3 regions of the Stenotrophomonas sp. GW821-FHT01H02A genome follow, and region 3 is predicted to be linked to each of the others. Evidence: predicted binding sites of a transcription regulator. Region 3 holds the regulator's gene; each other region holds the start of a gene.
What was found. Region 3 encodes FliA, which starts transcription of late flagellar genes. Its sites were predicted from a motif close to TAAAGTTTNNCNNNCNNNGGCCGATAA; they were not measured.
Positions count from the first base shown of each region.

Region 1: a site for FliA is predicted at 2,859-2,885, ahead of flgM (flagellar biosynthesis anti-sigma factor FlgM). Genes of this name have one in related genera too.
Region 2: a site for FliA is predicted at 2,539-2,565, ahead of AC07WC_RS11085 (methyl-accepting chemotaxis protein). Genes of this name have one in related genera too.

Region 1 covers NZ_JBWKWI010000014.1:44,051-48,988, forward strand. Annotated here, with positions in the region: gene AC07WC_RS17010 (EAL domain-containing protein) at 1-841, shown strand, start outside; gene AC07WC_RS17015 (ATP-binding protein) at 881-2,110, opposite strand; gene AC07WC_RS17020 (flagellar protein FlgN) at 2,190-2,522, opposite strand; gene flgM (flagellar biosynthesis anti-sigma factor FlgM) at 2,525-2,827, opposite strand; gene flgA (flagellar basal body P-ring formation chaperone FlgA) at 2,937-3,584, opposite strand; gene AC07WC_RS17035 (chemotaxis protein) at 3,690-4,634, shown strand; gene flgB (flagellar basal body rod protein FlgB) at 4,792-4,938, shown strand, end outside.
Region 2 covers NZ_JBWKWI010000006.1:128,507-133,444, reverse strand. Annotated here, with positions in the region: gene AC07WC_RS11085 (methyl-accepting chemotaxis protein) at 1-2,510, opposite strand, end outside; gene AC07WC_RS11080 (hypothetical protein) at 2,856-2,999, shown strand; gene AC07WC_RS11075 (hypothetical protein) at 2,996-3,199, shown strand; gene AC07WC_RS11070 (helix-turn-helix transcriptional regulator) at 3,357-4,373, shown strand; gene AC07WC_RS11065 (serine hydrolase domain-containing protein) at 4,562-4,938, shown strand, end outside.
Region 3 covers NZ_JBWKWI010000003.1:356,065-361,002, reverse strand. Annotated here, with positions in the region: gene AC07WC_RS07190 (AAA family ATPase) at 1-729, shown strand, start outside; gene AC07WC_RS07185 (MinD/ParA family ATP-binding protein) at 716-1,603, shown strand; gene AC07WC_RS07180 (RNA polymerase sigma factor FliA) at 1,600-2,346, shown strand; gene cheY (chemotaxis response regulator CheY) at 2,363-2,755, shown strand; gene AC07WC_RS07170 (protein phosphatase CheZ) at 2,755-3,369, shown strand; gene AC07WC_RS07165 (chemotaxis protein CheA) at 3,375-4,938, shown strand, end outside.

The DNA of each region.
Region 1 (4,938 bases), on a different contig from region 3:
CAACGAAAGCGCGCTGACCAACAACGTCAACTTCGTCCACGAAACCCTGGTCAACCTGCGCAACGAAGGCATCAGCCTGAGCCTGGACAACTTCGGCACCGGTGATTCCAGCCTCAGCGCGCTGGTCCGCTACCCGGTGGACAAGCTGAAGATCGACCGCAGCTTCATCAAGAGCGCGCCGGCCGGCAACCGCGAGGCCGCGATCGCCCGCGCGATCATCGCCATGGGCCACCAGCTGGGTATGACGGTGATCGCCAACGGGGTGGAATCGCAGGCGCAGCTCGGCTTCCTGCGCCGCAACGACTGCGATGTGTTCCAGGGGTATCTGTTCGGTGAGCCGATGTCGGCCGACGCCGCCGGCATGACCCTGCGCCGCCGCTACCTGCGCCCGGAGGCTTTCGCCGAGACCCGCCCGGACCGCACCCTGTTGCTGCTGGACGACGAAGAGAACGTGCTGCGCTCGCTGGTGCGCCTGTTCCGCCGCGATGGCTATCGGATCCTGGCCGCGGGCAATGTGCGCGATGCGTTCGATCTGCTCGCCATCAACGATGTGCAGGTGATCCTGTCCGACCAGCGCATGAGCGACATGAGCGGCACCGAGTTCCTCGGCCGGGTCAAGATGCTGTACCCGGACACGATCCGCCTGGTGCTCTCCGGCTATACCGACCTCAACACGGTGACCGACGCGATCAACCGCGGCGCGATCTACCGGTTCCTGACCAAGCCCTGGAACGATGACGAGCTGCGCAAGCACATCCACCAGGCGTTCCGCACGCACGAGGAACAGCGTCGCGCCAACACCGTGCCGGCACCGGCGCTGCCGACCGCGGACGAGGACTGAGCCTGCTGCCGGCCAGCGGCCGGCACGACCGGTAGCGGATCAGCGCGGCTGCTTGATCGGCAGTACCACGCGGAACTTCGAGCCCACGCCCGGGGTGCTCTCCAGGTCGATGCGGCCGTGGTGCTTGTTGATGATGCTGTAGGAAATCGACAGGCCCAGGCCGGTGCCGCTGCCGACCGGCTTGGTGGTGAAGAACGGATCGAAGATGCGCTGGCGCAGGTCCGGCGAGATGCCACCGCCGGTGTCCTCGAATTCCACCCAGACCGTCTCGCCGTCCACGCCGGTGCGCACGTGGATCGTGCCGCGGTCGGCGATGGCATGGCCGGCGTTGAGCAGCAGGTTCATGTAGACCTGGTTCAACTCCGACGGCAGGCACTCCACCAGCGGCAGCTGGCCGAACTCACGGTGCAGGGTCACCTTGTACTTGAGCTCGTTCCAGATGATGTTGATCGTGGATTCCAGGCCGGCATGCAGGTCGACCAGCTTCCACGATTCATCGCGGCCGGAATACGAGAAGTCCTTCAGGTCGCGCACGATCCGGGTCACCCGCTCGATGCCCTCGCGCGACTCGGCCATCAGCTGCGGCAGATCGCGGCTGATGAAGTCGATGTCGAAGCGTTGGCGGATGTCATCGATCTCCGGGATCAGCGCCTTCGGGTCCGGCGCACGCAGGGCGCGCTCGTAGGCTTCGATCACGGTGAACAGGCTGCGCAGGTATTCCTGCAGGCTGCCCAGATTGGAGTGCACGTAGCCGATCGGGTTGTTGATCTCGTGCGCGACACCGGCGGCGAGCTGGCCGATGGAGGCCATCTTTTCCGATTGCAGCAGTTTTTCCTGCGTGCCGTTGAGACGCAGGTAGGCCTGGCGCAGTTCGGCATGGCGCTGCTGCAGTTCGCGCTCGTAGTCTTCCTGGCCTTCGATGCGGCGGAACAGCGCCAGGTAGTGGCGCTGGCCGCCATCGTCATGATGGTAGACATGGGCGATGACCATGCGCTCGCCGACCGGCAGGCTGCCGTTCCAATGTCCGTTGAGGCGCGCCTGTTCCAGCGCGTCCGGCGGCAGCAGCTGGCGCAGCCATTGCGCCGGGGTCAGCCCGGCATCGCGCTCGGCCTGGCCGAGGATCTCACTGACCGCGGCATTGGCCAGGGCCACGCTGCCGTCCTCACGGAACAGCAGCACGCCCTCCTTGATCCGTTCAAACAGGGCAAGCAGGACCGGATGCGGGGGCAACGGGGCGGTGACAAGGGCGGAAGTTACGGTCACGGTCACATCGAGGCGGCTGGAAACAGGCGCTCAATATACGCGGTGACGTTCACATCGGCAGCCCGGGGCCGCCAGACGGGGGTGATCAGGCGACCGCGAGCGGCCGCCGGGTGTTGAGCGTGTGCGACTGGCCCTTGGCATCGTAGGCCGCGGCATCTTCGCTGCGGCCCAGTTGGCGCAGCGCCCAGTTGACCTCGCGGCGGCGGCGCGAGAGCAGCACGCCGTTGGCGCGGTTGCGCTCGGCCAGCTCCTGCACGCGCTCGGCCTGGCCGAGCGGCAGCGCGGCTTCGAGTGCCCGCAACGCGTCCAGCTTGGCGCCGGTCGCGCGGATCAGGGCCTGCACGTCATGCTCGACCAATGCCTGGCGTTCGACGTCCAAGGCATCGCTGAGGCGCTGCAGCGGCTCGCTCATCGCCAGCTTCATCCCTGCAGCTGCTGGTCCAGCTCAAGCATGCGCGAGGCGATCGCGTCGGGGTTGATCTTGTAGCTGCCGTTCTGCAGCGCGTCGCGCACGGCCTGGACACGACCTGCGTCGATCGCCGGCGCCGTGGACAGTTCACGCTGCATTGCCTGCAGGCTGGTGGCTTCGCCGGTCAGGCGCAGGCTGTCAGCGGCGTCCACCGGGCGGGCCGGTGCATCCGTGCTGACGCTCGGCTTGTTGCCGGGGGCGACGCTGCGCAGATGGGCGGTGGCCTGGAGGTTGCCGTCGATTTTCTGGCTCATGGAGTTGTCCTGGGAATGCGGTTCACAAGGGATAACGGCCGGTCGGGCGCCATCTTTAGGGGAATATTGCAGGTTTCACGGGAAAAGTTGCCCGTATTCACATACGTGTTCAGCGCGTCACTAAAACGTCACCGCTGGCCGCGACGGTGCCCTGCACGATCTTGCGCGAGGAGAGGTTCTCGACCGAGACCCGCTCGTTCTCGCCGGCATCGGCCATGGCGCGGCCGGCAACCCGGACCTCCACCCCGCCACGCCGTGACACCAGCGCCACACTGTCGCCCCGGCGTACCAGCCGCTGCGCGACCAGGTCATTGGCCGAGAGCAGGCTGCCCGCGCTGAGGGTCCGGCGCGCGACCCGGCCGACGGCGGCGGCCGGGTCGGCCAGCGCAGCGCCGGCGATCCGTGCCGCATCACGCTGGCCGGTGGTGATATCGGCCGCGGCGAGGGTTTCTCCAGCCGCCACGCCACGATTGAGGATGAGCACGGTCTGGTTGCGACGCACTTTGACCGGGACGAACAGGCGCCAGCCGCCCGCGTCGGGGCAGCTGACCTCCACGGTGCTGGTGCCGGTCGGCTGGGCGGCCAGCGGCTGGCCACAGGTCGGCAGGCGCAATGCCGAATCCAGGGTGGTGTCGCCTTCGCTGCCGGCCGGCAAGGTGCCGAGCGCCGCCTGGCGGATGCTGTCCACGGGCTGCCAGCCACCGGCGGCCCACGCGGGCGCCGCCAGCAGCAGCGCGGCAAAGACAAGAGAACGCATGGGCACTCCATCGGCAAGGAACATGCGCAGCACGATGCAAGCCCCATGCCGAAGCCGTGCATGGCTGGCGCTCAAGTCATCGCCGATGCCGCCGATACCAAGCCCATGTCCCATGACCTGCTCAACCGCATCGACCAGCGTACGCGACTGGCCGGCCACAATCGTCTGGCCCTGCTGCTGTTCCGGCTGGGTGGACGTCAGCTTTTTGGCGTGAATGTCTTCAAGGTGCAGGAAGTCCTGCGGCGCCCGGGCCTGTTCCAGGTGCCCGGGCTGCCCAGCCAGTTCGCCGGCGTGGCCGATGTCCGTGGCCGCTCGGTACCGGTGCTGGACCTGGGCCTGGCGATCGGCCACCCCGAGCGTGAACCGGATGCCGACAAGGCGCCGGGCTACCTGGTGGTGACCGAGTTCAACCGCTCCATCCAGGGCTTCCTGGTCAGCGGCGTGGAACGCATCGTCAACATCGCCGTGGAAGACATCCACCCGCCGCCGGAACTTGGCGCCGAGTCGAGCTACCTGACGGCGGTGACCCGCTTCCAGGGCGAGCTGATCCAGGTGATCGACGTGGAAAGCGTGCTGGCCGACATCGCCGAGATCCGGGGCGAAGCGGTGCTGGACCCCTCCATGGCGCTGCCCGCCGATGCCCCGCCGATGCAGGTGCTGGTGGTGGACGACTCGCGCGTGGCCCGCCAGCAGATCCGCAGCGTGCTGGACCAGCTGGGGGTCGGGGCGACCCTGCTCTCGGACGGCAAGCAGGCGCTGGACCACCTGCTGCAGATCCATGCCTCGGGCGAGAACCCGGCCGAGCGCTACGCCATGGTGATCTCCGACATCGAGATGCCGGCCATGGACGGCTACACGCTGACGACGGAAATCCGGCGTCACCCGGGCCTGGCCGGCCTGTACGTGCTGCTGCACACCTCCCTGTCGGGCGTGTTCAACAACGCGATGGTGGAACGCGTCGGCGCGAACGCCTTCGTGGCCAAGTACTCCCCGCACGAGCTGGCGGACTTCCTGCTGGACCGCCTGCGCAAGGTCGCGATGGCGGCCTGACACGCCGCCCCTCCCCGGCACGGATGCCCCCCGGCCGGACGTAGATCCACGCAGGGCGTGGATCGACCCGGCGTGAACGCGCCGCCGGGAACCGGCCCGCCGCCCACGCTGGCACGCCGCTTGCACTGCCCCAGGCATCGTCCCGTGGGAGTGCGTCATGCCCAATCTGATTTCGAACTATCTGGGTGTCCATGCCCAGGCCATGCCGTTGCGCGAGCAGCGGATGAAGCTGATCGCCAGCAACCTGAGCAATGCCGACACCCCCGGGTACAAGGCCCAGGACCTGGATTTCGATGCCGCCCTG
Region 2 (4,938 bases), on a different contig from region 3:
GCTTCGCCCAGCAGGCAGGCCTGGCGCTCCAGCACGCGCGCCGAGGCCGAGGCCGAGGCCTCCTCCACCAGGGCCGCATTCTGCTGCGTGCTGCCGTCCATCTGCAGCAACGTCTGGCTCACCTGCTCGATGCCCGCGGTCTGCTGCTGCGACGCGGCCGAAATGCTGGCCATGATCGATGTCACCCGTTGCACACTGCCGACGATCTCGCCCATGGTCGCGCCCGCGTCATCGACCTGGCGCGTGCCGGCGTCGACCTTTTCCACCGAGGCGTCGATCAGTTGTTTGATCTGGCGCGCGGCATCGGCACTGCGCTGTGCCAGCAGCCGCACTTCGCTGGCCACCACCGCGAAGCTGCGCCCCTGCTCACCGGCCCGCGCAGCTTCGACGGCCGCGTTCAGGGCCAGGATATTGGTCTGGAACGCGATGCCGTCGATCACCCCGGTGATCTCGCCGATCCGCCGCGAGGACAGCGCGATGTCGGCCATGGTGGTCACCACCTGCGCCACCGATTCACCACCCCGCGCCGCGACCTCCGCCGCGCGGATCGCCAGCTGGTTGGCCTGCTGCGCCGAGTCCGCGTTCTGCCGCACGGTGGCCGAGAGCTCCTCCATCGCAGAGGCGGTCTCTTCCAGATGCGCCGCCTGGCGCTCGGTGCGGCCGGAGAGGTCGTGGTTGCCGGCGACGATCTCGCCGGCGGCATGGTTGATCGCCAGCGAGGCCTGCTGGATGCGCGCGACGATGTCGGTCAGCTGCATCACCGTGGCGTTGGCATCGTCACGCAGGCGCGCGAACACGCCGTGGAAGTCGCCCTGCATGCGCACGCGCAGATCCCCCTGCGACAGCGCCGAGAGCAGGCCCTGCAACCCGGACAGGTTGCTCTGGAAGGTATCGAGCAGGTGGTTGATGCTCAGCGCCAGGGTTCTGACGAAGCCCTGTTTGTCCTCCACGGTGATGCGCCCGTGCAGCTCCCCGCGCGCGGCGGCGTCCACCAGCGCGGCCACTTCATTCTCCACCGTGGTTTCCAGCGCGCGGCTGCGCCACTCCACGGCAGCGCCCAGCAGCTGGTCGTGATCCACGATCGGGGTGATCACCAGCTGGTAGCGGACGCCCGCATGTTCGATTTCGCGGGTGGCGCGCTGGCCGTCCCGCAGCGTCGGCACCAGGGTGGCGAAGGCCGGATGCAGGGCGGCAGCCGGTTGGCCACTCCAGTCCATGTGCGTGAGCTGCAGTTCGGCGAGCAGCGCCTGGTTGAGGAAACCGATCCGCCCCTCGCCGTCGAGCACCATCACCCCGGTCTGCGCGCAGTCCAGCGCCTGGCGGGCGCGGGTGTTGTCGCGCGCGACGGCGCGCTCGGCGTCGATCCGCTCACGCAGCCGGTGCTGCATGTGGCGCAGGCGCGCGGCCAGCTGGCCGATTTCATCGTGCGGATTATGCAGGGGCAGGACGGTGTCGAGCCGATCCTCGGCAATATCCTCGGCGAAGCGCAGCGTATCGGTGATCGGCTGGCGGACCGCGCGCAGCACCAGCAGCAGCGTGGCGATCAGCACCACCGCCACCAGCAGCAGGGTCAGCGCGAACACGACCCCCATGGTGCTGGCCCGCGCGGCCTGTCGCTCACGCGCCGCCGCCAAGGCCCGCGTCTGCGCCTGTTGCAGCGCCTGCAGACCGGGCCCGATCTGGGCGGCAGTCTCAGCCAATGACTGTGCCTCCACATCCAGTCCGATGCGGGCAGCGGTGTAGGCCAACAGCGCGCCCTGGTAGTCGTCCATCTGCGTGCGCAGTGCTTCCTGCGTGTCTGCGCCCAGGCGCGCCTGCGCCAGTGACAGATCGAACGGCAGCTTCTGTTCGCTGGCACGATCAGTATGCGCCGAATCGCCGGTGAGCAGCAGCAGGCCTTCTTCGCGCCGCATTTTCTGCAGCTGGGCCATCAGCACCGGGCTCGCGCTGCTCTCGACGCTGGCTTCCAGCGTGGCGGCTGCGGCCTCCAGCTGCGCACGCAGGCCGGCATCGCCGCGCCCCATCTCATCCACCCGGGCATTCAATGCGGTGATGCCCTCGGCGAAGTCACCCGCACGTGCCGCCAGCTCGCGCAGTGCCCCGGCACTGCCGGCATCGTGCGGATCGCGCTGCAGGTGCGCCAACGTTGTCTGCAGGCGCTGCTGTGCAGCCTGCAGGGCCTCGCGGTCGGCATCTTCGAAGGTGCTGGCATACCGCGTCTGCAGCCGCCGCGCATCGGCGATTTCGGTCGCCAGCGTGGCGGCCCGTGCCGCCTCCTGCTGATGCGCCGCGAACGCCTCGGCCGCTTGCTCGTTATCATGGCGCGTCCAGCCGTACACGACGGCCACCGCGAACAGGCCCAGGCCGCAGATCAGCAGGCTGGCCCTGAGTTTTTGTGCCACGCTGAGACGACCTGGCCCGGCCAGCCGAGGCGGCTGGGCCAGACGGAGGCGGAACCGGTCGCCCAGACGGGCGACGAACAACGACAGGCGGCGGGGGACGGCCGACATCACGTACTCCAGGCAGAAGGACGCATCGATATCGGCGGGCCTACGGCGAACTTGAGGGGCGACATCAACCGTCGGCGATGGCCTCGCCACTGGCTCCCGTTGTAAGCGCGCCAGACGACGAAGTGATGACGGTCAGGCGATGACCGCGCCGCCCAGGCGGCGGCGGGGCCGGCCGCACCCCGCTGCATGAACGTGCGACAGTGCAGGAAGGGACAGCACCTTCACGGCGATTGCGCTGAACTAGCGGTGGGATCGCGGCCGGGGCCGCTGCCAGGCTCGGCGTGCGCCGCCGCACATCGGGTTGATCACGACGCATCGCGCCATACCGCACGGAGAGAGACCGCCATGAACGCCGCCTTCAAGATCTTTCTGCTCGCCGGTGCACTGTTGTACGGGCTGCCGGGGCTGGTGTGGTGGGTGAATCATCGGCGGGCCAAGCGTGCGCGGCTGGCCCAGGGTGCGATCAGCGTCGAGGCGCGGTCGCCATGAGTGGCGGTACCGGTGCCCAGCCCTCGATGCAGCTGACCGATGACCAACGGCAGATCCTGCGCGATATCAACGCCACGCGGCCGGTCAGCGATGAGGCGGCCAACTGGGCAGTCAAGGCCGGCTATGCCGCACAGGCCGAAGACGGCGACATCGACCTGACCCAGGCCGGTCGTCAGCAGGTGGACTCCAGCTCGCTGTAACCTGCCGGGGTCGACATCGATACGCGGCGGCCGCGAGCGGCAGCCCTGCGCCGGCAGCGCGGGAGCCTCTCCGGCACGGACGCTTCACTCGGCCGCGTCTTGCCGAGGTGCGCTGGGCAGCGCTTGACGGCATGGGGATTTTCTCAATACTGCGCGAATGCTCAGCCAACACTTTCTGTTCTTCTTTGCCATGTTGGGCGCCTTCAACGGCATCGTGGCAGCATCGATACTGTGGTGGCAGGCGAAGGGTGAAACCCCGCAGCGCTGGCTGGCGCTGCTGATCCTCATGGTCGGTGTGCGGACGGGGAAGTCCGTGACCTACCATTTCTGGCCGGAAGTCCCCCTGGTGGTTCTCCAGCTCGGGCTGACCGCGTGTTCCATGATCGGGCCCTGCCTCTACTTTCTGGTGCGCGCCAGCCAGGACGGCTCTGCCGGAGCCGGAAAGGCCGAGCGATGGCACCTCGGTGTATTGCTGCTGCTTGTCGCGGCGGTCAATGTCCTGCTTCCCTACAGCCGCAACGCCGAGCTGTGGCGGCACACCATCGCGCCCGGCATCAACTACGCCTGGCTGGGCTACCTGCTCCTCGCCACAGCCCTGATGTATCGGCACCGCGCGAGGCTTCGGACCTCCCGGTCCAACCCACTGTTGCCGGTTGCGCTGGGGGGAATCTGGGTCATATGGATCGCGTACTACACCGCCGGGTACACCTCCTACATCGTCGGGGCGCTGTCCTTTACCTTCGTACTGGCGGTGAGCATTCTGGTGGGCACCCGCCTGCGGTCCGGACGCACGCCGATCGAGCGCTACCAGGACCGTCGCATTCCCGCGGCCGAGGCGAGCATGGCATTGCATGCCCTGGCTGAGGTAATGGCGCGCGAACGACTGCATCTTGACGCTGGCCTGACCCTGCCACGCCTCGCCCGACGGCTGGGCATGCCGCAGACCCGGCTGTCGCAGCTGCTGAACGACAACAACCAGACCTCGTTCAAGCAGTACCTGACCCAGCTGCGCGTGACCGAGGCAAAGGCGCTTCTGCAACAGACCCCGACCAAACCCCTGGACATCGTCGCCCAGGAGGCGGGCTTCCAGTCCATGTCGACGTTCTACAGCGCCTTCAAGAAGCACGAAGGGATCACGCCCGCCGCGTTCCGCACGGCCACCGCGCTCTCCTAGAATCGATTCCCGCACTCCGGAAAGATAGTGCAACGCATTGATTGGGAAGCGCTTGGATACATTGCAGGCTTCTTCTTCCACGCCTGCCCCATGCACCCGCTCTTGAGCGCCGACCAGGGCGTCGACCCCGCATGGAGGCGCCAGATCCCCAGAGGCCGCTTGTGCGCGTTCCCAGATCCTTTGTCCTGTTGCCCCTCATTGCCGCCGGTGTGATGCCGTCTCCCGGCGCAGCGACCCCGCCGCTGAGCCTCTCTGCCGCTGAGCGCCACACCCGGGTGGATGCGATCTTCGCGCCATGGAACAACGCCACCACGCCAGGCTGTGCGGTGGGCATCTCGCGCGATGGCGTGCTGGACTACACGCGCGGCTACGGGATGTCGGACCTGGAGCATGGCGTGGCGATCACACCGGAATCGATCTTTCTGGCCGGCTCCGTCTCCAAACAGTTCACGGCCTTCTCGATCGCCCTGCTCGCGCAGGAGGGCAGGCTGTCGCTGGACGATGACATCCGCACGTACCTCCCGGAGATGCCGGACGTTGGCAGGACGATCACGCTTTCGCATCT
Region 3 (4,938 bases):
ATCCCGCTGGACACCGAAGCCCACCGTGGTCGCGGCCTGATGCTCGGCCTGCTCTCCAAGAAGCTGCCGATCGCCCCGGTCGACCCGCTCGAAGCCGGCGGCGTGATCGCCCTGGTCGGCCCCACCGGGGCCGGCAAGACCACCACCATCGCCAAGCTGGCGTCGCGTTTCGCCGAGGCGCATGCCGCCCGCGACGTCGCCCTGGTCACCACCGATACCGGCCGCATCGGCGCCCGCGAGCAGCTGTACGGCTTCGGCCGCCAGCTCGGCATCGCGGTCCATGAGGCCAGCAGCGGCAGCGACCTGAACCAGCTGCTGGAGCGCCTGAAGGACTACAAGCTGGTCCTGATCGACACCGCCGGGCTGGGCCCGCGCGACCGCGCCATGGCCGCCCAGCTGCAGTGGCTGCGTGCCGCCGAGCAGATCCGCACCCTGCTGGTGCTGCCGGCCAACACCAGTTTCGGCGACATGGACGAGGTGGTCCGTCGCTTCAGCGCCGCCAACCCGCAGGGCGTGGTGCTGAGCAAGCTGGACGAGACCGGCCGCTTCGGTACCGCCCTGTCGGTGGCGGTCGACCACCGCCTGCCGATCACCTGGGTCACCGATGGCCAGGACGTTCCCGAAGACCTGCACCGTGCCAGTGCGGCCAATCTTGTACTTCGCCTTGAAGATTTGCGCCGCGCGGCCGATATGCCCTGCAACCCGGAGTTGAACCATGCCGTCGCGTGAGTACGCCAAGCTGACCAAGACCTTCCCGTTGTCGGCTACCCGAAGCCAGCCGCTGGGCCCGGTCCGCACCATCGCCGTCACCGGCGGCAAGGGCGGCGTGGGCAAAACGAACGTTTCGGCCAATCTGGCCGTGGCGCTGGCGGACATGGGCAAACGCACGCTGCTGCTGGACGCCGACCTCGGCCTGGCCAACATCGACGTGATCCTCGGCCTGCAGCCGAAGGTGACCCTGGCCGACCTGGTCGCCGGGCGCTGCACGCTGGAAGAAGTGATCATGGAAGGCCCCGGCGGCGTGCTGGTGGTCCCCGCCGCCTCCGGCCGCCGCCACATGGCCGAGCTGCAGCCGGCCGAGCACGTCGGCCTGGTCAACGTGTTCTCCGAGCTCGAGCGCGAGCTGGACATCATGATCGTGGACACCGCCGCCGGCATCACCGATGGCGTGCTGACCTTCTGCCAGGCCGCGCAGGACACCGTGGTGGTGGTCTGCGATGAGCCGGCCTCGATCACCGATGCCTACGCGCTGATCAAGGTGCTCTCGCGCGAGCGCGGCGTGGACCGGATCCAGGTGGTGGCCAACATGGTCCGCGACCCGAACGAAGGCCGCGTGCTGTACGAAAAGCTGACCCGCGTCTGCGAGAAGTTCCTCGCCGATGTCTCGCTGAACTACCTGGGCTGCGTGCCGCAGGATGACTGGCTGCGCCTGTCGGTGCAGCGCCAGCAGCCGGTGGTCAAGGCCTATCCCTCCAGCCCGGCCGCGCTGGCGCTGACCGAGATCGCGCGCCGCACCGCCCGCTGGCAGGCCCCGACCGAGCCGCGTGGCGGGGTCGAGTTCTTCCTGGAACGCATCCTCAAGCAGCGCGGGGTGACGGCATGAAAGGCGCAGCACAATACAAAGAGGTCCAGCGGACCGCCGCGAACGAGTGCATTGCCCAGCACTCGGACCTGGTCCGGCGGATCGCCCACCATCTGGCCGCGCGCCTGCCGGCGAGCGTGGAAGTGGACGATCTGATCCAGGCCGGGATGATGGGCCTGATCGAGGCCTCGCGCAGCTACGACGCCGACCAGGGCGCCTCGTTCGAAACCTACGCCTCGATCCGCATCCGCGGCTCGATGATCGACGAGATCCGCCGCGGCGACTGGGTGCCGCGTTCGGTGCACCGCCGGGCCCGCGATGCCGCCGCGACCATCCGTCGCCTGGAGCAGAGCACCGGCCGCGCCGCCAGCGCCACCGAAGTGGCCGCCGCGATGGACATGCCACTGCCGGACTACCTGCGCCTGATGGAAGACGCCTCGCGCGGCCAGGTGCTGAGCCTGGAATCGCGGATCGAAGACCAGGGCGAGCTGGACACCGTCGCCCAGGGCGGCCCGACCCCGCAGCAGGTCCTGGAGCGCGGCGAATTCGGGCGCGAGCTGGGCAATGCGATCGGCCTGCTGCCCGAACGCGAACAGCTGGTCCTGTCGCTGTACTACGAGCAGGAACTGAACCTGAAAGAGATCGGTGCCGTACTGGGTGTCAGCGAATCGCGCGTGTGCCAGATCCATGGCCAGGCCGTGCTGCGCCTGCGGGGCCGGCTGAAGATCTTCGAGGCGGCAGACGCCGGCCTCGAGAACCATTGAAATCGAGGAAAATGCTTTGAACAAGAACATGCGTATCCTGATCGTCGACGACTTCTCGACCATGCGTCGTATCGTCAAGAACCTGCTGGGCGATCTGGGCTTCACCAATACGGCCGAAGCCGAGGACGGGCATGCCGCGCTGGCGATGTTGCAGAGCCAGCCGTTCGATTTCGTGGTCACCGACTGGAACATGCCAGTCATGACCGGCATCGACCTGCTCAAGGCCGTGCGTGCCGATGCCAAGCTCAAGACCCTGCCGGTGCTGATGGTCACCGCTGAAGCCAAGCGCGAGCAGATCATCGAAGCCGCCCAGGCCGGCGTGAACGGCTACATCATCAAACCGTTCACCGCGCAGACCCTGGAAGAAAAGCTCGGCAAGATCTTCGAACGCCTGGCAGCGAGCGCCTGATGGAAACCCTGAGCGACAAATCCGCGCTGGTGCAGCGCCTGCAGGACGCCCTGGCCGCACTGGAGAGTGGTGACGAGGCCGGTTGGCGCCGGGAAATCGACGCGCTCGCCGCGCTGCGCACGCAGCCGATGATGGCCGGCCTGAACCGCCTGGCCCGCGAGCTCGGCCAGGCCCTGGGCGAACTGCCCAGCCTGCCCAGCGAAGCCGGCGAGCTGGATGATGCCTGCGCGCGCCTGGACCACGTGGTGGCGATGACCGAACAGGCCACCCACCGCACGCTGGACCTGGCCGAGGAATGTCGCTCGCTGACCGAGCAGCTGCGCGCCAACGGGTTGACGCCCGACCAGGACCAGCAGCTGGACCGGATCCGCCACAACCTGACCGAAATCGCGCTGACGCAGAGCTACCAGGACCTCACCGGCCAGATCATCCGCCGCGTGGTCGGGATCGTGCGGCGCGTGCACGAGGGCTTCGGCGCGCTCGGCCTGCCGCCGCAGGACGACGACAGCAAGCGCGACAACAACGGCCTGGCCGGCCCGGCCGTGAATGGCCTGGATCGCCATGCGGTGTCACAGAACGACGCCGACGACCTGCTCTCGGACCTGGGACTGTAACGATCATGAGTGCTGTGCCAGACGATATCGCTGCCGATTTCATCCTCGAGGCCCAGGAAATCCTGGACCGCCTCGGCGAACAGCTGGTGTCGCTGGAGCAGGCGCCCCAGGATGCCGACCAGCTCAACGCCGTGTTCCGTGGTTTCCACACCCTCAAGGGCGGTGCCGGCTTCCTCGGCATCCAGGCGATGGTCGAGCTGTGCCACGCCGCCGAGGAAACCCTCGGCATGGCGCGCTCGGGCCAGGCCACGCTGCAGGCCCACCATTTCGATGCGGCCCAGCAGTCGCTGGACTACCTGCAGTCGATGCTGGATTCGGTCTCGGCCGGGACCGAGCCGGGGTATGCCCCGCCGGAACTGATCGCCCAGTTCGACGTCAACGGTCCGGCCACGCCGACGCCCGCGGCCGCTCCCACGGCCGGCAGCGGTGGCGAACTGATCACCGATGATGAGTTCGAAGCCCTGCTCGACCAGCTGCATGGTGGCGCGGCGCCGGCCGCCGTTGCCGCGCCGAAGCAGGACGACGGCCTGATCGGCGAAGACGAGTTCGAAGCGCTGCTGGACCAGTTGCACGGTGGCGCCGTTCCCGGTGCCAACGCGATAACCAGTACACCCTCGCCCGCTCCTCGCGCCACGGCGGCACCGGCGGCACCGAGCGCGAAGCCGGCCCCGGCCAAACCGGTCGCCGAAGCCGAACACACGGTGCGCGTGGACACCAAGCGCCTGGATGCGATCGTCAACCTGATCGGCGAGCTGGTGCTCTCGCGCAACCGACTCAAGACCCTGCGCGCGCGCCTGCACGATGAAGAGCTCGACCGCGCGGTGTCCACGCTGGACATCGCGACCGCACGGCTGCAGTCGGCGGTCATGCGCACGCGCATGCAGCCGGTCGGCAAGGTGTTCTCGCGCTTTCCCAAGGTGGCCCGCGACGTGGCGCGGTCGCTGAAGAAGGAAGTCGAACTGGAACTGATCGGCGCGGAAACCGAACTCGACCGCAACCTGGTCGAAGCGCTGGCCGATCCGCTGGTCCATCTGGTCCGCAATGCGATCGACCATGGCGTGGAAATGCCCGACCTGCGCGAGGCCCAGGGCAAGCCGCGCAGCGGCCACGTGCGCCTGTCGGCCCAGCAGGAAGGCGACTACGTCAGCATCGAAGTGCAGGACGACGGCGCCGGCATCGATCCCGAACGCCTGCGCCAGAAGGCGCGCGAGAAGGGCTTGATCGACCCGGAGGCCGCGGCCCGCCTGAGCAGCGAGGAATGCCTGCACCTGGTGTTCCTGCCCGGCTTCTCGACCAAGCAGCAGGTCACCGACATCTCCGGCCGTGGCGTGGGCATGGACGTGGTCCAGTCGCGCATCCGCGAGCTGAGCGGCCAGATCCAGATCCAGTCCGAGCTGGGCCGTGGCAGCCGCTTCATGATCCGCGTACCGCTGACCCTGGCGATCCTGCCGACCCTGCTGGTGCAGGCCGGCGAAGACGTCTACGCCCTGCCCCTGGCCCGCGTGATGGAGGTGCTGCATGCGCCCAACACCTCGCTGGGCTGGTTCGATGGCCGCGCCGTGCTCGACC